DNA from 4 places in the Xanthobacter sp. ZOL 2024 genome. Region 1 is predicted to be linked to each of the others. Evidence: predicted binding sites of a transcription regulator. Region 1 holds the regulator's gene; each other region holds the start of a gene.
The links. Region 1 encodes PhoB, which activates phosphate uptake and scavenging genes when phosphate is short. Its sites were predicted from a motif close to TGTCATNNANCTGTCAT; they were not measured.
Positions count from the first base shown of each region.

Region 1 (5,662 bases):
TGCCGCCCGTCGCGCCAAGGACACCACCATCAAGGCCGTCTCCATCGGCTTCGCGGTGTTCGCGATCTTCCTTCTGGGCTGGATCCTGTGGACCCTGCTCGCCCGGGGCCTGCCGGCCCTTGGCCTCAACGTCTTCACCAACATCACCATGCCGCCCGGCCAGCATGGCGGCCTTCTGAACGCCATCGTCGGCTCGCTGATCCAGGTGGGCATCGCCATGCTCATCGGCGGCCCCATCGGCATCTTCTGCGGCACCTTCCTGGCCGAAAACGGCAAGAAGACGAAGCTCGGCGCCGCCGCCCGTTTCGTCAATGACATCCTGTTGTCGGCGCCCTCCATCCTGGTCGGCCTGTTCATCTACTCGCTGCTGGTGGTGCCGTTCGGCGGCTTCTCCGGCTGGGCCGGCTCGGTGGCCCTCGCCATCCTGGTGATCCCGGTGGTGGTGCGCACCACCGAGGACATGCTGAACCTGGTGCCGGTGGGCCTGCGCGAAGCCGCGTTCGCCCTCGGCGCGCCGCAGTGGAAGGTGGTGATGTTCATCACCTGGCGGGCGGCGCGGGCCGGCATCGTCACCGGCGTGCTCTTGGCCATCGCCCGCGCGGCGGGCGAGACGGCGCCGCTGCTGTTCACCTCGCTCGGCAACAATGCGTGGTCCGTGGACCTCAACAAGCCCATGGCCAGCCTGCCCATCGCCATCTATCAGTACGCGGGGAGCCCGTTCGACGATTGGGTGGCGCTGGCGTGGGCCGGTGCGCTGCTGATCACGGTCGGCGTGCTCCTTCTCAACGTGGTGTCTCGCCTGGTTCTGGCGCGGATGCACTGAGAGCGGCACTGCTGACGAAGACCCCGTGGGGCCCGCGCCTGGCGCCGGGCCCCGGATATTCCATCGGCCCGGCGCGCGCCGGGTGGACGACAGTCAAGTGAGGCTCAGATGACGTCTGCGGTCGATCCCACCTTCAATCTCGCGTCCTCCGTCGCGGCCAAGCCCGATGCCCCGGTGGCGCCGGTGAAGCTCAAGGTCGAGGGCCTGCAGTTCTATTACGGGCAGAACCATGCCCTGAAGAACATCAACTTCGACATTCCCGAGAAGCGCGTGACCGCCATGATCGGTCCCTCGGGCTGCGGCAAGTCCACCCTGCTGCGGGTGTTCAACCGCATGTATGACCTCTACCCCGGCCAGCGCGCCGAGGGGCAGGTGCTGTTCGACGGCGTGAACATCGTCGGCAAGGAGCTGGACTCCACCGTGGTGCGCAGCCGCATCGGCATGGTGTTCCAGAAGCCCACCCCCTTCCCCATGTCCATCTACGACAACATCGCCTTCGGCGTGCGCCTGCACGAGAAGCTGAACAAGGCACAGATGGACGAGCGGGTGGAATGGTGCCTGCGCAAGGCGGCCATCTGGGACGAGACCAAGGACCGCCTGAACACCTCGGCCCTGGGCATGTCCGGCGGCCAGCAGCAGCGCCTGTGCATCGCCCGCACCATCGCGGTGCGGCCGGAGGTGATCCTGCTGGACGAGCCCACCTCGGCGCTCGATCCCATCTCCACCTCGAAGATCGAGGACCTGATCGACGAGCTGAAGCGGGAATTCACCATCGTCATCGTCACCCACAACATGCAGCAGGCCGCGCGTTGCGCCGACATCACCGCCTTCTTCTATCTGGGCGAACTGATCGAGGTGGCGCCTTCGGACGTGATCTTCACCAATCCGAAGGAGATCAAGACCCGCGACTACATCACCGGCCGCTTCGGCTGAGGCGAGAAGGATGGCTCAGATGCCTGATCATACCGTGACGTCCTTCGACGTCGAGCTGAAGGAAATCGGCCGCAGCGTGGTGGAGATGGGCGGCCAGGCCGAGCGCTTGGTGGCCGACAGCGTCACCGCCCTCATCAAGCGCGACATCTCGGTGGCCCAGAAGGTGGTCACCCTCGACACCGGCATCGACCAGGCCCAGCGCGACATCGAGGACAAGGCCGTCCTCGTCATCGCCAAGCGCCAGCCGGTGGCCAGCGACCTGCGCGAGATCGTGGCGGCGATCCGCATCGCCAACGATCTGGAGCGCATCGGCGACCTCGCCAAGAACGTGGGCAAGCGCGTCATCGCCATCGAGGGCGAGTATCACCCGCAGAAGCTGGTGCGCGGCGTGGAGCACATGTCGGAACTGGTGCTGGAGCAGCTGAAAGAGGTGCTCGACGCCTATGCCGGCCGCAATCCCGCCAAGGCGCTGGAGGTGTGGGGGCGCGACGACGCCATCGACACCATGTATACCTCGCTGTTCCGCGAGCTTCTGACCTACATGATGGAAGATCCGCGCAATATTTCCGTGTGCACCCATCTCCTATTCTGCGCCAAGAACATTGAGCGCATGGGGGATCACGCTACCAATATTGCCGAAGTTGTCTATTACATGGTCACCGGCGAGGTGCTGCCGGAGAGCCGCCCGAAGGCGGACGCCTCCAGCGACACCACCGTCGCCTTCCCGGCGCGCACCGTCCAGGGCTGAACGCGGCTGGCGGCGCGGGGTGGGACGGCGCAGGCCGTCGCCTTGGCTCCGTCGCCGTCGCGGCGCGGTCGGATGTGAGGCGAGCTTTGTTCGATGGGTGAGAAACTGTGCCGGCGCGTATTCTGATCGTCGAGGACGAGGAACCCCTGACCCTTCTGCTCCGCTACAATCTGGAGTCGGAAGGCTACGGCGTGGAAAGTGTCGACCGCGGCGACGACGCCGAGACGCGGCTGCGCGAGAGCGTACCGGATCTCGTCATCCTCGACTGGATGCTGCCGGGGCTCTCCGGCATCGAGCTGTGCCGCCGGCTGCGCACCCGTCCGGAAACCGAGCGCCTGCCGGTCATCATGCTCACCGCCCGCGGCGAGGAAACCGAGCGGGTGCGGGGCCTGGCCACCGGCGCCGACGATTATGTGGTGAAGCCGTTCTCGGTGCCCGAGCTGCTGGCGCGGGTGCGGGCCCTGCTGCGCCGGGCCAAGCCCGAGCATGTGGCGACCCTGCTGCGGGCCGGTGACATCGAGCTCGACCGCGAGACCCACCGGGTGCATCGCGGCGGTCGCGAGATTCATCTCGGCCCCACCGAGTTCCGCCTGTTGGAGTTTCTGATGCAGAGCCCCGGCCGCGTGTTTTCCCGCGAGCAGCTGCTCGACGGGGTGTGGGGCCAGGACGTCTATATCGACGAGCGCACCGTGGATGTGCACGTGGGCCGGCTGCGCAAGGCGCTCAACCGCGGCCGCCAGCTGGATCCCATCCGCACCGTGCGTGGCGCCGGCTATTCCTTCAACGAAATGTTCGCCCGCGCCAGCTGAGGCGCGTCGCTCGAGGTTCGGGTGCCGGTCGCCGCGTGGCGAAAGGGCGTGGGGCCCGTGCTGCGTGCCATTGAGGCCGCCCGTCCGGCTGCGGGGCATTGACGTCGCTTGGCGCCGTGGCCCGCGCGTGGCCGGGGCATGCCTGCTCCAGGCATGACAAAGGCGCCCACCGCCGCCCGGCCTTGCCCGGGGGGAGGACGCCTTCATGGGCTCGCCGCGCCATCAGGTGGCGATGGCCGACCCGGCCCCGGATGGGGCCGGCGTTGACGGCTCAGAGATAGGCCAGCCGACGATCGCGACGGCGATCCTGGACGGGCTGATAGGCGATGCGGGCGTGGTGCGCGCAATAGGGCGAGCCCGGATTGCTCTTGGAGCCGCAGAAATAGAAGCTGTCCGTGCCCGGCTCGCCCATGGGCCAGCGGCAGGTGCTTTCGGTGAGGTTCATGATGGTGCAGCGCTGGCCCATGGGCACCACGTTGCTGGCCATCTCGGGCTCCGGCGCGGGGGCGGGAGCTTCCTCCACCAGGTCTTCGAGCTCGGGGGCCAGGGCCACGTTGCCCTGGGTGAGTGGCCGCTGTGGCCGGGCCTGCTCGCGCCCTTCCGGCCGGGCGCTGGTGCGCGGACGGGTGGTGGGGGCGGGCGCCGCCTTGGTGCGGCCGGACAGGCCGAGGCGATGCACCTTGCCGATCACCGCATTGCGGGTCACTTCGCCGAGCTCGGCTGCAATCTGGCTCGCGGAGAGGCCTTCGCTCCAGAGCTTCTTCAAGAGTTCGACGCGCTCGTCATTCCAGCTCATCGCTCTTCTCCATTTGCCGCATCAGCTGACGTCACCCGTGGGCGACGTCCCAACATCGCCTCACCGACAGCACCGCCATGCTGCCTGAGAGGACTCGGACTCTCTTCCCGATCCCGCCGCCACATGGCACGCGAAACGTTAACACCCGCAGGTCCCAGGAAGGTCGGTCGCACGAGATCTCGTAGGCGATGATCAATACGCTACAATATGGCGGCCGCCGGCGACAGAGTCCGTTAACACTCACGGGCTGTTTTCCCCAGATCGTTGCCGATGGGACGATCCGCGCGCGCACGGGTCTGGAGCATGGACGTGGAGCGCGGGCCTGGAAGGTGCCGCTCTTCGGCGCGGCTTTGGAGATCTGTTGACCTCGCGCGCGCGATCATTAGTATTCCGGGCGTCGGGCCGCTCCCCCGCTGGGGCGGCCCTTTTTAATTCCCGCTTGCCCGGGCCCGGTCCGAATGGGGCATCCCGCCCCGATCGGACAAGGTCCGGCCGTCCCCATTGGAAGGGGACAAGCCCGGGGCCGGGTGCGGCCCCACCCGAAGAAGGAGACTGCTGTCTTCGTCGGCCTGCGTGTCGGCGGAGGCGCATTCAGGAGGATCTCGTGATCACCGCCGTTCTGCCGACCTATGCGCGCATCGACCTCGAATTCGAGCGGGGAGAGGGCTGCTGGCTCGTCACGACGGACGGGCGACGTTATCTCGATTTCACCGCCGGCATCGCGGTGAACGTGCTCGGCCATGCGCATCCCTATCTGGTGAAGGCGCTGAGCGCCCAGGCGCACAAGCTGTGGCACACCTCCAACCTGTTCCGCATTCCCGGCGGCGAAGAATTGGCCGCGCGGCTGTCGGCGGTCACCTTCGCTGACACCATGTTCTTCACCAATTCCGGTGCGGAAGCGCTGGAGTGCGCCATCAAGATGGCGCGCAAGTATCAGTTCGCCAACGGCAATCCGGAGAAGAACCGGATCATCACCTTCCAGGGCGCCTTCCATGGCCGCACGCTGGCCACCATCTCGGCCGGCGGCAATGCCAAGTATCTGGAGGGGTTCGAGCCGGCGCTGCCCGGCTTCGACCATGTGCCGTTCGGCGATCTCGACGCGGTGAAGGCCGCGATCACCCATCAGACCGGCGCCATCCTGCTGGAGCCGGTGCAGGGTGAAGGCGGCGTGCGCGTGCCGCCGGAATCCTTCCTGAAGGGCCTGCGCGCCCTGTGCGACGAGAAGGGCCTGCTGCTGGTGCTCGACGAGGTGCAGTCCGGCGTCGGCCGCACCGGCAAGCTGTTCGCCCATGAATGGGCCGGCATCACGCCGGACATCATGGCGGTGGCCAAGGGCATCGGCGGCGGCTTCCCCATGGGGGCGTGCCTGGCCACCGAGGTGGCCGCCAAGGGCATGACTCTGGGCACCCACGGCTCCACCTATGGCGGCAACCCGCTCGCCATGGCGGTGGGCAACGCGGTGCTCGACATCGTTCTGGCCGAGGGCTTCCTCGACCATGTGAATGCCATCAGCGCCCGGCTCGTGGAAAAGCTGGGCGCGGTGGCCGCGCGCC
Region 1 is NZ_CM128808.1:1,191,617-1,197,278, reverse strand. It holds gene pstA (phosphate ABC transporter permease PstA) at 1-823, shown strand, start outside; gene pstB (phosphate ABC transporter ATP-binding protein PstB) at 932-1,756, shown strand; gene phoU (phosphate signaling complex protein PhoU) at 1,776-2,504, shown strand; gene phoB (phosphate regulon transcriptional regulator PhoB) at 2,612-3,313, shown strand; gene ACU4E7_RS05730 (GcrA family cell cycle regulator) at 3,585-4,109, opposite strand; gene ACU4E7_RS05725 (acetylornithine transaminase) at 4,714-5,662, shown strand, end outside.

Region 2 (5,662 bases), 2.3 Mb from region 1:
TGATCCCCGCCCAGGCCCTGTTCGGCTCGGCCCAGGCATTGGCCGCCGCGGGGGTTCCGGTGCAATGGCATCTCAGCCCGGGCCTCGGCCATGGAATCGACGCTGGCGAGGTGGCGGCAGCCGGGGCGTTCATTGCCCAGAGCCTCGCCGCCCGCACCCCGTGAGCCGTGGGGTTCGGCTTCACAAGACTGACACCGAGCATATAGAGTATCGCCGCGCATCGAGATCCAACGGGTTCGATTCGATGCTGAGGGACGAGGAGGTCGGTCGTTGACCACAGCTTTGTCACCAGGGGCCTGGCCAGCACTCGTACTCAACGCGGACTATCGCCCGTTGAGCTACTATCCTCTTTCTGTCTGGTCCTGGCAGGACGCCATCAAGGCGGTGTTTCTCGACCGCGTGAATATCGTTGAATACTATGACAAGGCGGTCCGAAGTCCCGGGTTCGAACTGAGACTTCCCAGTGTGGTGTCGCTGAGAACCTTCGTCAAACCCACGCGGCAGCCGGCCTTCACCCGCTTCAACGTCTTCCTCCGCGATCGCTTCTCCTGCCAATACTGTGGCACGCGCGAGGACCTCACCTTCGATCACCTCATCCCACGCTCCCGGGGCGGGCAGACCACCTGGGAAAACGTGGTCACCGCCTGCTCCCCCTGCAATCTGCGCAAGGGCGGCCATATGCCGGCGGATCTCGACATGTGGCCGGCGCAAATGCCCTTTCAGCCCTCGGTGCAGGACCTGCACCAGAACGGCCGCCACTTCCCACCCAACTATCTGCATGAAAGCTGGGTGGATTATCTTTACTGGGATACCGAACTCGATCCCTGATCGGTGGCGCCGAGCCGCCTTCAGCCCGCCTTGGGGGTGCGACCTGTCGCTGCCGCCACCAGGGCGACGAGCCCCAGCGCCGCCGCAATCAGCGCATTCCAGCCGGCCATGGAGAGGCCGAACAGCCGCCATGCGGCTTCATCGCAGCGCGGCACATGCGCATCTTTCAACGCCGACAGAATGTCGCCCTGCGTCATCACCGGCGCCCCCGTGCATGATGTCGGGCCGGGCCAGAACTGCCATTCCACACCCGCATGGAAGATGGCCAGCGCCATGTTGCCGAACATCAGCACCGCCAGCAGCGCCAGGAACACCCGCGCGGTGCGGGGGTAGCCGGCCAGCGCCACCAGGGTGGTCATGAGCGCGAAGGGCAGGCCCACATAATAAGGAATGCGCTGCTCCAGGCAGAGCGGGCAGGGCGCAAGACCCATGAACAACTCGAAAAACCACGCCGCCGCCAGGGCGCCGGCGCAGCCGACCGTGATGATCAACGCGGCGCGCGAGGGCGTGCGCACGATCGACAAGAGAGAAGCTGCCGATAAGAAAGAAGCTGCCACCTGGGCCTCATCCGCTGCATATGCGGCCAGCCGGGCCGCGTGGCGTGCGGGATAGACCCGCGCCGGGTGGCTGTCCACGCCCGAGAGCTCCGGTGTCGCGCTCGTGAATGGCACATCGCTACCTTAGACTTATTCCTACTCACGCGCCTCCTATGGCTCCGCAACGCAACATGCGGTATAAGTTGCTAGTCGTCTTCGGAGGCATTCGCATTGCGTTTCCCCTCCGCCGGCATATTTTGGTGTTAGCTACAAAGATTGCAGACCGAAATGAACGAGATGCCCCGATCCCGATCCGCCTTCGGTGTTTCCATTGCCCAGAGCACCGAGCTGAACGACGAGCCCATGCTTCCGGTCGCGCAGCTGCGCGACATCACGGTGGCGCGTCGCACCGGCTGTCCCTTCCACGACGTGCGCGAGATGCTGCGTGAAGTTGGCCTGCGCCCGACCCGCCAGCGGCTGGCGCTCGGCTGGCTGCTATTCGCCAAGGGCGATCGCCATGTCACCGCGGAAATCCTCCATGAGGAGGCCATCAAGGCGCGGTTCCCGGTCTCTCTGGCCACGGTCTACAACACCCTGCACCAGTTCACCGAGGTGCACCTCCTGCGCGAGGTCGCGGTGGACGGGTCCAAGACCTATTTCGACACCAACTCCTCCGACCACCACCATTTCTACCTCGAGGGGCAGAACGACCTGGTGGACATTCCCGCTAGCGACGTGGCGGTGAACCTGCTGCCCGAGCCCCCGGAAGGCTATGAGGTTGAGCGGGTCGACGTGGTGGTGCGCCTGCGGCGCAAGAGCAGCCGCGCGGCCTGAGGAGCGCAGCCGAGCCTCGTCATCCCAGCCCGCCGTCCGGCGTGGGCGACGATGAGTCTCGACCGCTGCAGGGCCTGTCGGGCTGACCTGTCAGCCCAGCGGGCGTTCCAAGCCCTGTCCATCTTGCAGCTTCAGTGACGTTCGCTCCGCAGCTTTCAGGCGACGATGAGTCTGTGCTGCCTCGGTGCCGCGCCTCCTGCGGGGAAACGGGAGCGCGGCGCGCGGCCATGCGATAGGTATCAGACCGTGCGCAGGGGCTTTTCCAGCACCGCCAGCACCCGCGGCAGCTCATGGCCGCGCTTCAGGATCAGCCCGGTCTGCGAGACCACCGCATAGGCACCTTGCCGGCGGGCAAGACGTGGATCCTTTTCGATTCGATAGAGTGGCACATCCATGCTGCGGCGGAAGATGGAGAACACGGCCTTGTCGCGGGTGAAATCGATGGCGTAGTCGCGCCATTCGCCAAGGGCCACCATGCGTCCATAGAGATGAAGGATCCGGTCCAGCTCCCGCCGATCGAAGGTCACCCGGACCACCGGGGCCGGCTGGGGCTGGCGTATGGGCTCCACGTCTCCCATCGTCTCTCCGCTTGGCTGTCTCGTGTGGGTGAGCCTGTTCGTATGGGTGGGCTGTCTTGCAGGGCGGCCTGTCTTGCAGAGCGGTCTGGACCTGAGGTCGCTGCCCGCCACTGACACCCGACCGACATGATTGCCGCAGCCGGCCTGCCTTTCAATGCTTTTCCGTCGCCGGCCCGTCCCGTCTGTGGTCGCGGCGGGGGATCACGGCTTCGTTAATGGAATCACACTGTCGCCGGATTTCGGCCCATCGCGCGCCGCGGCGGCGGGAGATAGTCCTTCTCGTAGCAGGGCCGGTTCGTGAGGCGCTCCGGTCTATCCCAGCCCCCCCAGCCCCCCGGGGTGCATCCGAGCCGGCCACTGCTATACATCGACTTCAGACCCCCAAAGTTGCCGCCCCTCCGGGCGGCTTTTTTTTGGCCCGGGCGCATGGCGGCGACCGCGGGCACGGGCCGGGTGACGCGGCGCGTCGGCCGCAGGCCTGGCGGCCGAGGGGGTTATTTCAAGGGGAAGGTGGCGGCCCCGAGGATCGGGCCGGGAGCGGCGGGGCTGCCGGCTTGCAGCAGGATCACCACCGCATCTGCGTCCTCGCGCTCCAGGGATGCGAGCTTGATGTGCAGCCGGCTGCTGCTGCCATCCCAGCGCCCGATCTTCACCCAGCCGCGCACTACATTGGAATAGGTGACGCTGCGGCCGCCATTTTCGCCGCGGCCGATGGCGACCGTCTTCGAGCGGGCCACGGGGCAGGCCCAGAATTCCGCCCCCTCCGGGGGCACGGCTGCCGGGCTCGCTTCGATCTCGAGGTTTTCACCGGCGCGTTCGAGCTTCAGGGCCACCGGCAGGCCCCGCGGCGCGGCACCCCGCTCAAGCAGGGCGCGCTGCAGCGCCGGCTTGTCGCTGCCTTTGACGGCAACCACACCATCGACGATGGCCTGCGGGGTGAAGACCTTATGGTCCGCCCGGCGATCGGCATACGCCTTCTGGCGCATGGAGTGGCCGTGCAGGGCCAAGGTGTCCTTCCAGCCGATGTAGTCCCAATAGTCCACCGGCATGGTGAGGGCGATGATGTCGGGATCCTTGGCCAGCTCGCTCAGCAGTGCATCCGCCGGCGGGCACGAGGAGCAGCCCTGGCTCGTGAACAGCTCCACCACCGCTCGCGGCTGGCTCTGTGCCGCGGCCGGGGTGGCCGCAAGAGCAAAGGCGAGGAGGAACGCGGAGCGGAATGGAATCATCGCGGCAAGGTCGACACCGAAAGAGGGGCTGCTGGTGGGATAGCGGAGCGGAGGCGGGGGCACCAGTCACAAAGGGGTGTCATGCCGCACCGCAGCGGCCAAAAAGAAGCCGGCCCGGGTTTCCCCGGGCCGGCTGTGTTCAATCCCCTGGCGGGATCAGGCCGCGAGCGAGCGCAGCACGTAGGGCAGGATGCCGCCGTTGCGGAAATAATCGAGCTCATCCAGCGTATCGATGCGGCAGATGAGGTCGACGTTCTTCACGGAACCGTCGGCGAACTTGATTTCCGCGGTCATGGTCTGGCGCGGCTTCAGATCGCCCTCGATGCCCTTCAGAGTGACGACTTCGTCGCCCTTGATGCCGAGGGTCTGCCAGCTCTCGCCGTCCTTGAACACCAGCGGCACGATGCCCATGCCGACCAGGTTCGAGCGATGGATGCGCTCGAACGACTGGGCGATCACGGCGCGCACGCCGAGCAGCTTGGTGCCCTTGGCGGCCCAGTCACGGGACGAGCCGGTGCCGTACTCCTTGCCGGCGAACACCACCAGCGGCACGCCCTCGGACTTGTACTTCATGGCGGCGTCATAGATCGGCAGCTGCTCGCCATCCGGATAGTGGATGGTCACGCCGCCTTCCACGCCGGGCACCATCTGGTTCTTGATGCGGATGTTGGCGAAGGTGCCGCGCATCATGACTTCGTGGTTGCCGCGGCGGGTGCCGTACTGGTTGAAGTCCACCGGGCGCACCTGATGGTCGATCAGGTACTTGCCCGCCGGGGACGACTGCTTGATGGAGCCGGCCGGCGAGATGTGGTCGGTGGTGATGCTATCGAGGAACAGGCCCATGATGCGGGCGTCGATGATGTCCTTCACCGGCTCGGGCTTGAGCTCCATGCCGACGAAATAGGGCGGGTTCTGCACATAGGTCGAAGAATCCTGCCAGGCATAGGTCTGGCCGGTGGGCACTTCGATCTTCTGCCAGTTCTCGTCGCCCTTGAAGACGTCGGAATACTTTTCCTTGAACATCTTCTTAGTGACGTTCTCACGGATGTATTCGGCGATCTCCTTGTTGGAGGGCCAGATGTCCTTGAGGTAGACCGGCTTTCCGTCCTTGTCCTCGCCCAGGGGCTCGGTGGTCAAGTCGATCTGCAGGGAGCCGGCCAGCGCGTAGGCCACCACTAGGGGCGGGGAGGCGAGGTAGTTCGCCTTCACGTCCGGGTTCACGCGGCCTTCGAAGTTGCGGTTGCCGGAGATCACGGCGCCGGCCACCAGGTCGTTCTTGTTGATGGCTTCGGAGATGGCCTCCGGCAGCGGGCCGGAATTGCCGATGCAGGTGGTGCAGCCGAAGCCCACCAGGTTGAAGCCGAGCTTGTCGAGATCATCCTGCAGGCCGGAGGACTTCAAGTAGCCTTCCACCACCTGGGACCCCGGCGCCAGCGAGGTCTTCACCCACGGCTTGGTCTTCAGGCCCTTCTTCACGGCCGCCTTGGCGAGCAGTCCGGCAGCGATCAGCACCGAGGGGTTGGAGGTGTTGGTGCAGGAGGTGATGGCGGCGATCACCACGTCACCATGACCGAGGGTGTAGTCGGTGCCGGAGACGGGCACCTGCTTGGCCACTTCACCGGCCTTCTTGAACTCGCCTTCCAGGGCGGCGGTGAAG
Region 2 is NZ_CM128808.1:3,821,681-3,827,342, forward strand. It holds gene ACU4E7_RS17475 (alpha/beta hydrolase) at 1-164, shown strand, start outside; gene ACU4E7_RS17480 (HNH endonuclease) at 271-828, shown strand; gene ACU4E7_RS17485 (disulfide bond formation protein B) at 849-1,385, opposite strand; gene irrA (iron response transcriptional regulator IrrA) at 1,728-2,198, shown strand; gene ACU4E7_RS17495 (DUF2794 domain-containing protein) at 2,438-2,776, opposite strand; gene ACU4E7_RS17500 (DUF1223 domain-containing protein) at 3,271-4,005, opposite strand; gene acnA (aconitate hydratase AcnA) at 4,162-5,662, opposite strand, start outside.
Region 2: a site for PhoB is predicted at 2,993-3,009, ahead of ACU4E7_RS17495 (DUF2794 domain-containing protein). Genes of this name have one in related genera too.

Region 3 (5,662 bases), 1.1 Mb from region 1:
AGAGCGCGCAGGCCCGAGGAGGACACATAGTCCACCCCCGCGAGATTGACGACGATGCCGCCGCCGGTGGTGGAGACCACCTCCATCAGGCTCGCCTCGAACGGCTTGGCATTGGGCGTATCGAGCCGCCCCGCCACTTTCAGGAGCACGTCCCCGCCAACCAGATCACGCTCAATGTGCATGGACTTCGTTCCGCTCCGCGCCCGACGACAGTCCCGGATTATCGTCATTCTCGACAGGGTGCAACGCCACCACGATGCGGTGCATCAGCCAAACGGCCCGCTCGAACAGCGTGGTTGCAAGCAGCAGCCGGCGCATCTCGTCGCCCGCTTCCGCCTGGGTGCCAAGCAGCGATTGGCGGATGCGATGCAGCAATGTGCTGCGATCGGCGGTGAGCGCCGCCAGCACCGACAGATCCTCCGCCCCCTCCGCATCGGCCAGCGACAGGACGAGGGTGCGCAGGGATTCGGAAAGGTTGAAGCCGAGCGGCGGCAGCGCGTCGAAGCTCTCTACCACCTCGGAGAAGTCGTGCAGGGTGTCCTGCAGGGCGCGAATCATCTCCACCAGCGCCTGCTGGCGCAGCGCCACCGCCAGTTCCTCCGGCCCCGGTCCGCGGCCCATGAGGGCGACGAGGAACAGATCCACGTCGCGCACCACCGCCCCCGCCCCCCGCCACAGCGCAAGCCGTTCTCCGGGGGTGGCCGCGTCGCTCTGGTCGAGGTCGGGCAACAGGGTCGGCAGCAGCGACACCAGCCGCTGGATCTCCCGTTGCGAGAGGTCCAGCGCCGAGGCCGGCGCATCGAGGGCGCGGGTGTCGATGTAGCGGGGCCGCGAGGCGCCATCCTCCAGGCTGGGGGGGCTGAGGCGGCTCGCAAGCCGCTCGGCCGCGCCCCGCGCCAGCGTCACCGGCAGCGCTCCGGCCAATTGCAGGGTCAGGAACAGCACCGAAACCGCCAGGGCGATATTGCCGCCGGCGGCCGCCTGCAGCAGGTCGGCCGGCTCGGCGCTGCCCCACAATCGCGCGCTCACCAGGCCCACCGCCCACAGCGCCGCCACCAGCAGGCAGCCGACCGCCTTCACCAGCACATGGACATGGCACAATTGCCGCCCTGTGCCCTCCAGCCCGCCGGCCGCCAGCAGGGCCGACAGGCCGGAACCGAGATTGGCGCCCAGCACGAGGGGAAAGGCGGCGCTCAGATCCAGCAGGTGCGCCTGCAGGAGCGCCAGCACCAGGAGCGTCGGTGCCGATGACGACTGGCTCACCACCGCCAGCGCGAGGCCGATGGCGAAGCCGAGCCAGGGCGAGAGCAGCGGCCCGATCCACGTGGCCATGGCGGCCGCGTCCAGGGCCCGCGGCGCCTGCTTGATGAAGACCAATCCCAGCAGCGCCAGGGTGAGCCCCAGCGCCGCGCCGATCCAGTCGCGCCAGCCCGGGTGACGATCGAGCCGCAGATGAATGGCGAACCCCACCGCGGCGAGGGCAAAGAACACCAGCAGACGAAAGTCGATGGCCGCCACCAGCACCAGCGCCGCGGTGCCGACGCTGCCGCCGGCCACCACCGGAATGGCGTCACGGGTGTGGAACACGCCGCCGCGCACCAGATTGCCGCAGATGACGGCCACCGCGTTGCTGGATTGGGTGGCCGCCCCCGCCAGGGTGCCGCAGACAAGGCCCCGGAGCGGCGCGCCGGTGGCGCGGCGGATCCATTGCCGGGCCCGCCAGCCGGTGGCGTGCTGCAGGTGCGACGACAGGCGGCTCAGCCCGACGAACAGAAGGCCGAGGCCGGCCAGAAGCTCAGCAAGAACGGACATCAGTGACGCATTTCACAAACCGCGCGACGCCCCGCCCCGAACCGGACGCCACCGCGCCCGCCGCTGAAAACACGCACAGCGACGCCGCCCGCGCGGGAGCCGGCACGGGGGAGGATGAGCAAGCCTAGCGGCGGCGCATGTCAGTCATGCGACAGCCCCTTGATCCTGTGACAGGTCCGGCGCCCGGTTCAGTCCGCGGCCTTCGGGCCGGCCACCAGGGTCAGCTGGTTTTCCCCGCCCGCGCGTCGGTAGCTGAGGCTTTCGAGGAAATGCCGCATCAGCTGCACCCCATGCCCGCCGATGCGGGCCTCCTCGATGGAGGCGGCCGGATCCGGCTCGGGCAGGCCGGTGGGATCGAAGGCGATGCCATTGTCGATCAACCGCACGGCCACCCGCCCGTGCGGCTGGCGATAGACCTCCAGGCGGATCTGCGGGGCATGGTCGACCGCCGCGAAGCCGTAGGAGATGACATTGGTCAGCGCCTCTTCCACGCTCAGCTCCAGACCGAAGCGCAGCGCATCGGGCCAGCCCTCCCGGGCCCCCAGCGCACCGAGCCACGCGGTGGCGTCGGAGATGGCGGCAAGCTCCGCGCCGACCTGCAGCGCGGAAACCAGCGTATCAGCGGCAGGCGAGGTGCTCATGGGCGCCGGTCAGCCTGCTCCGCCCGCAACCCCGCCGCCCAATTCCGCCAGCGCGGCCTCGCGGGTGGGCACGATGGCGATCAGTTGATCGACGCCGGTGCTGCGCAGCACCCGCTCCACCTGGGGATCGCAGCCGCACAGCAGCATACTGCCCTCGCGGCGGCTCAGCGCCTTGGCATTGGCGAGCAGCAGGCGAATGCCGATCGACGCGATGAACGGGGTCTGGGACAGATCGACCACCACCACCCGGGCCTTGCCCGCCTCGACGGCGAAGGCGGCTTCCACCGCGGCGGCGCCAGCGATGTCCAGACGGCCCTCCAGGGCGATCAGCACCACATCCAGGGCCAACGGCGACGTGTCCATCTTCATGCGTCGGATCTCTCGATCGGCGGCGAGCGCCATCCATGGGCCCCAAAGCGCGCAGCACATTCTAGAGCGCCGCAAGCCGCAGCGGAAGCCCCGCCGCGGCGCCCGCGCCTCAGCGCGGGCGCGCCAGCACCAGGCCCGTGGCGCCCGTGTCCGAGCGGCCGCGCCCATAGCCACGCCAGCCCTCGGCGAACAGCGCCTTCTGCCGGTCCGTATCGAGCGGATCGACCACGATCCGGGCGCCATCATCGGGCTCCGAACCGTCGCGGACCATGACGTAGCGGGCATAGCCACCGAAGAACAGCTCGATGCCGGAGATGGGAAAACCGCCCGCCACCAGGTTCGACCAGCTGGGCACGTTCACCGGCGCGGCGGTGGAAAACAGCAGCATGTCCGCCGGCGCCAGGTCGATCCGCCCGGCGATGAGGGCCTTCTGCAGCCCCTGCCCGCGATAGGACGGATGCACCGAGGCGCCCGCCAACCGCCCCACCGCCCGGCTCGGCGCCACGTTCAGCAGCCGGTGCGGGCCGTCCTTCGGCGTGTGCTCATGCTGGAGGATGCCGTAGGCCACCAGGGCGCCGCCGTCGCACAGGCCGACGGTGCGCCCGCGACCCGCCAGGATGCTCTCGAAATAGGCCCGGCTCTCCGGCTTCACCACCTCGGGTCGGGCGATGGGCCCGATGGCGACGCGATGCAGCGCCTCCACCGCGTCGAGGTCCGCCGGGCCAAGCTCGCGCTGAGTGAGGGGACGAGCCGGCGCACTGGCCACAACAGCGCTGGTCACGTGATGACCTCCGCATAATTGAGCATGGCGATGGGGGGATAGGCCCCGAGCTGCCGCGCCACGCTCATGTTGATGATGAGTGCGAAACGCCGCAGCGTTTCGATGGGAATGGTGCGCGGTGCGCGATGGTTGACCAGGATCTCGGCCGCTTTGGAGCCGGCCAGCTGGCCGACCGAGTAATAGCGGCTCACCAGCCCCACCAGCCCCAGGCCCTGGCGCAGGAAGAACTCGGTGGCGCCGAAGGTGGGCAGCTTCACCTTGAGGGCGGTCTCGCCCACCCGGTCGAAGATGCTGGCCAGGAACGTGTCCGCCGGCAGATAAAGCCAGTCGGCGCCCTGCTCCTTGAGATCACGCACGAAGCCTTCGACGCCGTCACCGGTGGCGCGGGTCCCGTTCATCACCAGCGGCCGGGTGATCACCTCGACATTGATCGCCGAGCAGAAGGCCCGCATTTCCTCGATGATGGCCAGCGAGTTGTTCTCGTTGGGCGAATAGATGACGCCGACCTTCTTGAACGGCTTGTAGCCCTGCATGGCGCGCATCTGCACATCGGTGGGCACCACGTGCACGGCGCCGGTGACATTGCGCTGGGAGGAGGCGAACGAGGGCGCGATCTTCACCTGCACCGGCGCCGCCACCAGCGCGAACACCACCGGAATGTCGCGCACGAACGGCGCAGTCGGTGGCGCATCATAAGGCCCCACCACCGCCAGAGTGTTGGGGGTGCCGTAAGTATAGATGAGGTCCGGGCGGAAGGTGGGCAGGGTCTCGGCCAGGATGGACTTCACCCGACCGGAATCGCGCTCCACGTCCCTGGTGAGGAATTCCGCATTGATTTCGTTGGCGGCGAAATAGTCGCGGAAGCCCCGCTCCACGTCGGTCTCGCCACGGAAGGTCAGCATCAGGATGCGGAAGGGGGCGCCCGGGCTGTCGGCCCGCGCGGCGCGGCCGAGAAGACCGGCGGCGCCGGCGCCCAGACCCAGCGAGAGGAGCGAACGGCGGTCCATCACACAGGACTCCCTTCGGACGAGGATGCGCGCATGGCGCGGCGCGAACCGGACGTTGCAGCAGACCGTCGTCCCGATAGCGCAAATACCGCTGCGCCCGCCACAACCACAGCGCCCAAAAGCGCGGTTGCAATGGAGAATCCCACCGCTGCCAGCAAAACACCAGCGCCCGCCGGGCCCGCCGCATTGCCGGAGCGCTCCACCAGCCGAAACAAACCCAGGACGCCGGCCGGACGCCCCCCGGCGTGCGCCGCGGTATCGGCCACCAGCGCCGATTGCGAGGCGATGGACATGGACTGGCCGAGCCCCAGCAGCGCCAGCGCCACCACGATCAGCACAGCGGAGGGATTTAGCGGCACCAGCATGGAGCCGATGCCCGACACCAGCCCTCCGGCGATGACGAAACCGGCACGCGCGTTCCAGCGATCCGCCAGGGCAGCGAAGAACGGCACCGCCAGCACCATCAGCAGCGGATAGATCATCTGAAAGCGGCCGATCGCCGCCGACGAATAGCCCTGCCGCTGCAGCTCCAGCGGCACCAGCAGCAGGCACAGGGCCGCGAACAGCAGCTTGGCGGGAAAGGCGCAGCCGAGCAGCAGCGCCATCAGCCGGGGGGCGCGGGCAGAGCGCGCCAGATCCCGCAGGGTGGCCGGCGCATGCACCACCCCACGGGGCGCCTTCGGCACCACCATGGCGGCCACCAGCGCCGACACCACCGCCACCGCCGCCGAGGTGAACAGCGCCACCTCCGCTCCCAGCCGGTCGGCGATGACACCGCCGATGGGCGGACCGCACAGGCACGCCACCATGATGGCCCGCACGAACACCGCCAGCGCCGCGCTGCGGCCAGCCCCATGGGAATGATCCACCACATGCCCCTGGGCGGAGACGAAGACCAGCGCATAGCCGAGACCGGTGACCACCCGCGCCAGCAGGAACAGGTGGTAGTTTCCGGTCACCGCGGAGACCGCATAGCCGAGCGCCGCCAGCAGCGCCCCAGCGAGGAAGCCGTTGCGCCGCCCCATTCGCTCCGACACGCTGGCGAACGGGAT
Region 3 is NZ_CM128808.1:2,286,632-2,292,293, reverse strand. It holds gene ACU4E7_RS10550 (STAS domain-containing protein) at 1-182, opposite strand, end outside; gene ACU4E7_RS10545 (Na/Pi symporter) at 172-1,812, opposite strand; gene ACU4E7_RS10540 (ATP-binding protein) at 2,001-2,453, opposite strand; gene ACU4E7_RS10535 (STAS domain-containing protein) at 2,463-2,822, opposite strand; gene ACU4E7_RS10530 (GNAT family N-acetyltransferase) at 2,932-3,603, opposite strand; gene ACU4E7_RS10525 (ABC transporter substrate-binding protein) at 3,600-4,610, opposite strand; gene ACU4E7_RS10520 (MFS transporter) at 4,610-5,662, opposite strand, start outside.
Region 3: a site for PhoB is predicted at 1,950-1,966, ahead of ACU4E7_RS10545 (Na/Pi symporter). Genes of this name have one in related genera too.

Region 4 (5,662 bases), 1.7 Mb from region 1:
TCGGCATAGAGGCCGGACTGGTCGTTGAGCACGCCGATCTTGACCGGAACCGGGTCGGCAGCCTGGGCCGCGCCGATACCGACGAGGCTCGAGGCCGCCAGAAAAATAGCAGCAAGACGCATGATGTTTCCTCCCGGCCGGACGTTGCCGGCCTTTTCTCTGTCAGGAACCGAAGTCTTCAGACGCCGAGAAGGGCTTCGAGACGCGCCGCGTTTTCTGCGATCTTGTCGTTTTCCACCATGTCCACCACACGGCCGTGCTCCACAACATAGTGGCGGTCCGCGACGGTGGAGGCGAAATGGAAGTTCTGTTCCACCAGAAGCACCGTGAACCCCTTCTTCTTGAGGTCGCGGATGATCTGGCCGATATGCTGCACGATCACCGGTGCAAGGCCTTCGGAAGGCTCGTCCAGGAGCAGGAGCTTGGCCCCCGTGCGCAGGATGCGGGCGATGGCCAGCATCTGCTGCTCGCCGCCCGAGAGCTTCGTGCCCTGGCTGTTGCGCCGCTCTTCCAGGCGCGGGAACAGCTCGTGGATCTCGTCCACGGAAAGGCCGCCCGGCAGCACCACCGGCGGCAGCAGCAGGTTTTCCCGCACCGAGAGCGAGGAGAAGATGCCGCGTTCTTCGGGACAGATGGCGATGCCGAGGCGGGCGATCTTGTTGGGCGCGAGGCCCACCGTCTCGGTGCCTTCATAGCGGATCGAGCCGGCGCGCTTGCGCAGAAGGCCCATGATCGCCCGCATGGTGGTGGTCTTGCCGGCGCCGTTACGGCCGAGAAGGGTCACCACCTCTCCGGGGCGGACATCGAAGGTCATGCCGTGCAGCACATGGCTTTCGCCATAATGGCCGTGCAGGTCCTTGACGCTGAGCAGGGGCGCCTTGAGGGAAGCCTGGGTCTCAGCCATCTCAATGCGCTCCATGTCCGGTGCCCATATAGGCTTCGACCACCTGCGGATTCTTGGAGACTTCCGCATAGGGCCCTTCGGTGAGGATCTCGCCGCGGGCCAGAACGGTGATCATGTCGGACAGGTCCGCCACCACCGAAAGATTGTGCTCCACCATCAAGATGGTGCGGTTGGCCGACACCCGCTTGATGAGCTCCGCCGTGCGGGCGATGTCCTCCCGCCCCATGCCGGAGGTGGGCTCGTCGAGCAGCAGCATTTCCGGGTCGAGCGCCAAGGTGGTGGCGATCTCCAGAGCGCGCTTGCGGCCGTAGGGCAGTTCCACCGCCAGATGCTGGGCATAGGAGGTGAGATCCACATCCTCCAGCAGCGCCATGGCGCGATCGTTCAGCGCGTTCAGCGAGGCCTCGGACTGCCAGAAGCGGAATGAGTTGCCGAGCGGACGCTGCAACGCAATGCGCACATTCTCCAGCACCGACAGGTGCGGGAAGGTGGCCGAGATCTGGAATGAGCGGACCATGCCCATCCGCGCCACATCCGCCGGCGGTGTGCGCGTGATGTCGCGCCCGTTCAGGCGGATGGTCCCCCGGGTGGGGTCCAGAAATTTCGTGATCAGATTGAAGCAGGTGGTCTTGCCGGCACCATTCGGCCCGATGAGGGCATGAATCGTGTGACGACGGATCTTGAGGTTCACGTTCTTGACGGCCGCGAACCCCTTGAACTCCTTGGTAAGACCTGATGCTTCAACGATGTAGGGCACGTCTGAGACAGTGTCCATGACCGATGGGCGCCCTCATTGTCTGGGCCTTGGGGGCGCATGGCGCTCACCCGCGGCGATTTCCTCCGGATCGGCACTTTTGCAGTGCACTTGATCTTGCGACGCACCCTAACCACGGGGCGAGAGGCGCGTCAATCAGACCAGAAGTTGCGACGAGCTCAACCTCTAGCGCATACCTCATAGCACAAAAGGGAATAGAACGAGCGTACGCTCGGAAGATTTTTTCCACCCCGCGCCAGAACCCATCGGCGCGGGGTGGAACGGCCTTACGGGTGCCTCGCCTGGCTGTGATACGCGAGATTGGGGCGCATGTCCGTCGCCGCAGCGATCCTATTGGACATATTGAAGAATCCGGTGACTGCACCAATGTCCCAGATGTCGCGCTCGGAGAAGCCCGCGGCACGCAGGACGGCGCGGTCCGCCTCCTCGATCTCATGCGGACGTTCGGTGAGCTTCACGGCGAAATCCAGCATGGCTCGCTGGCGGGGCTCGAGCCGGGCGGCGCGATAATTCATCACCATCTGCTCGCCGAGAACCGGATCGCCGGACAGCTGCCGCACGGCCGCGCCATGGGCGGTGAGACAGTAATAGCAGCGGTTCACGCTCGACACCGCCACCGCGATCATCTCCCGCTCCAGCTTCGACAGGCCGGAGGGGGCCAGCATCAGATCGTTGTACATGGCGGAGAACGCGCCGAGCTTCGCCATGTCGAATGCATAGGCCTGCAGCACGTTGGGAACGAAGCCGAGCTTCTCCTGGCATTTGTTGAAATAGGCCTCGGTCGCCGCGTCGAAGCGCGCCGGCGGAAGGGGCAGCGCGATGGCCGGCTGATCATCGGCCAGATGCGCCGCAGCGGCGGGAGACGCCGCCCGTTTCGCGGGCGTGCTGGTTTTTTCAGCGGTTGCGCTTTTGGACTTCCCGGCGCGGGAAGACGACTTCACTTTGAGCACCATGAGCGTTGCCTCGTCATCGTTGCGTCGTGGCCTTGTCCCCGAATGCCCGGGCAGTGGCGCACCGCACACACGGCACGGATGACAGCGAGCGGGGGCGTCCATTCGGGGAGTAGCCATGACCATTCAAGGCCTTCAAGCTGCCGAAACGCCGAGCGACCTGCAAGCGCGCATCGGCGCCATCGCCGCCCTGGTGGACGAGACGGCGCCGCAGGTGCCCCCCGCCTTCACCCACACCTTCCTGGACGCCCTCGCCCCCGAAGATCTCGCCCCCGGCGACCGGCCGCCGCTCGACCCGGCCTTCGTGGCCGAACGGATCGCGCAGGCCTGGACCCATCTGGCCCGCCGGCCGCGCGGCGTGAGCGACCTCACCTTGACGCCTGCCCAAGCCGGGGACCACCCCCTCACAGTGATCGAGGCGGTGAACGATGACATGTCGTTCCTGTTCGATTCCCTGGCGAGCGAGCTGGCGGAGCGGCAGATCGAGGTGCAGCTCGCCGCCCACCCCATCTTTCACGTCATCCGCGATGCCGCCGGGCAGGTCACCGGCGTTGCGGCACCCCACGCCCGCGAAGACCGCGAGAGCCTCATCCACCTGGAAGTCCCGGCCCTCGACCCGGCAACCGCGGCGGACGTGACCGCGAGCCTCGCCGCGACCCTCGCCGATGTGCAGCGCGTCAACGCCGACTTTCATGCCATGCGCGATCGGGTGAGCGCCCTCGCCACCCAGCTCCGGGCGTCGCTGCCCGACATCGACCCGCGGCGCAGTGCCGAGGCGTCCGACCTGCTGACCTGGCTGACCGCCAACAATTTCATTTTCCTCGGCCTCATTCACGCGCAGGTGACCCCGGACGGCGGCCTGGCCACGGAGCCGGAGAGCGGCCTTGGGCTGCTGCGCGATGCTGCGGTCCGCGCTGAGGTCGCGGACACGGTGAGCCCGGCCGACGCCCACGCCTTCCTGGGCAGCCCCCAGCTCGTCACCTTCACCAAATCCACCCTGCGCGCCCGGGTGCATCGCCGCAGCGCCATGGACGACATCGCCATCAAGACCATCGGGCCCGATGGCGCGGTCACCGGCGTGCTGCGCATTCTCGGGCTGCTCGCCTCCACCGCCTATGTCCATTCGGTGCGGGATATTCCCGAGCTGCGCCGCAAGGCGGAAATGGTGATCAGCGGCGCCGGCCTGGAGCCGGACAGCCATTCCGCCCGCGCCCTGGAGATGGTGCTGGAGACCTATCCGCGCGACGATTTCTTCCAGCTCGACAGCGCCACCCTGGCCCGCCACGCACGGGCCATTCTCACCCTCTACGATCGCCCGCGGGTGCGGGTCCTGCCGGCCCTGGACCGCTTCGACCGGTTCGCCTCCATTCTCGTCTATGTGCCCAAGGAGCGCTTCGACAGCGCCGTGCGCGATCGCATTGCCGCGCTGCTGGTGGAGGCTTTTGACGGCACCACGGCGGCGCTCACCGAGACGTTTCTCACCGGAACCCCGCTGACGCGCATGCATGTCACCATCGCGCGCCGCCCCGGGCCCACGCCGCAGGTGGACATTGCGGATCTGGAGCGGCGGATCATCGAGGCCACCCAATCCTGGAGCGAGCGGCTGGCCGCCGCCCTGCCTGGCGCCGTCGCCACCCGCCCGGGCCTGGCGGGCGAAGACCCGCAAGCCCTCGCCTGGCGCTATGGCCGCGCCTTCGGCGTAGGCTACATGGATGCGTTCGATGTGACGACCGCAGTGGCGGACATCGAGCGGCTGGAGCGCCTTTCCCCCGAGCGGCCCATCGCCATCGATTTCTATCGCCGGGCCGGCGACAGCCCGGCCCGCATCGGTCTGCGTCTGTTGTCCTATGGCGCGCCGCTGGCGCTCTCCATCCGCGTGCCCATGCTGCAGAACATGGGCCTCAAGGCCATCAACGAGCGCACCTACCGCATCCAGCCCCGGGCCGACGATGGCGCCTTCTCCAGCGATGCCGACACCGGCGACATGGCGCGGAGCTGGCTGCACGACATGACGCTGGAGCGTGCCGACGGCGGCACCATCGCCATGGCCGGCTCGGAGGAACGCCTGGAGGATGGCCTCAACGCGGTGCTGCGCGGCGCCGCCGACAATGACGGCTTCAACGCCTTGGTGCTGGACGCCGGCCTGTCGTGGCGCGAGGCCGTGCTGGTGCGGACCCTGGCGCGCTATCTGCGCCAGGCGGGCCTGCCCTTCAGCCTCGACTACATGTGGCGCACCCTGGCCCGCCACGAGACCATCGCCCGCGATATCGTCGCGCTGTTCCACGCCCGCTTCGATCCCATGCTGGAGCCGGCGGCGGCGGCGCGCGAGGCCCGTGAGGCGCCCCCGCGCGAGCGGCTCGCCAGCGCCCTCGCCGCCGTCTCCAGCCTCGATGAGGATCGGATCCTGCGGCGCCTGGTCAATCTGGTCGATGCCGCCGTGCGCACCACCTTCTACCAGCGCGACTCCGAGGAGCGCCCGCGCGAGGCGGTGGCGCTCAAGTTCGAGAGCGCGCGGGTGGAGGGGCTGCCCCTGCCCCGGCCGCTTTATGAGGTGTTCGTCCACGCGCCACGCATCGAAGGTGTGCACCTGCGCTTCGGCAAGGTGGCGCGCGGTGGCCTGCGATGGTCCGATCGCCCGCAGGATTTCCGCACCGAGATCCTGGGCCTCGTGAAAGCGCAGCAGGTCAAGAACGCGGTCATCGTGCCGGTGGGCGCCAAGGGCGGCTTCGTGCCCCGGCAACTGCCCGCCGACGGCAGCCGCGAGGCGACGCTGGCGGCCGGAACCGCCGCCTATGAGGTCTTCGTTTCCGCACTGCTCGATCTCACCGACAATCTGAAGGCCGGGGCCGTGGTGCCACCCGCCGACACGGTCCGCCTGGATGGCGACGACCCCTATCTGGTGGTCGCCGCCGACAAGGGCACCGCCACCTTCTCCGACACCGCCAACGCCATTTCCGCCCGGCACGGCTTCTGGCTGGACGATGCCTTCGCCTCCGGCGGCTCGGTGGGGTACGACCACAAGGCCATGGGCAT
Region 4 is NZ_CM128808.1:2,902,789-2,908,450, reverse strand. It holds gene ACU4E7_RS13345 (ABC transporter substrate-binding protein) at 1-122, opposite strand, end outside; gene ACU4E7_RS13340 (ABC transporter ATP-binding protein) at 179-904, opposite strand; gene ACU4E7_RS13335 (ABC transporter ATP-binding protein) at 906-1,679, opposite strand; gene ACU4E7_RS13330 (peroxidase-related enzyme) at 1,946-2,521, opposite strand; gene ACU4E7_RS13325 (NAD-glutamate dehydrogenase) at 2,748-5,662, shown strand, end outside.
Region 4: a site for PhoB is predicted at 2,644-2,660, ahead of ACU4E7_RS13325 (NAD-glutamate dehydrogenase). Genes of this name have one in related genera too.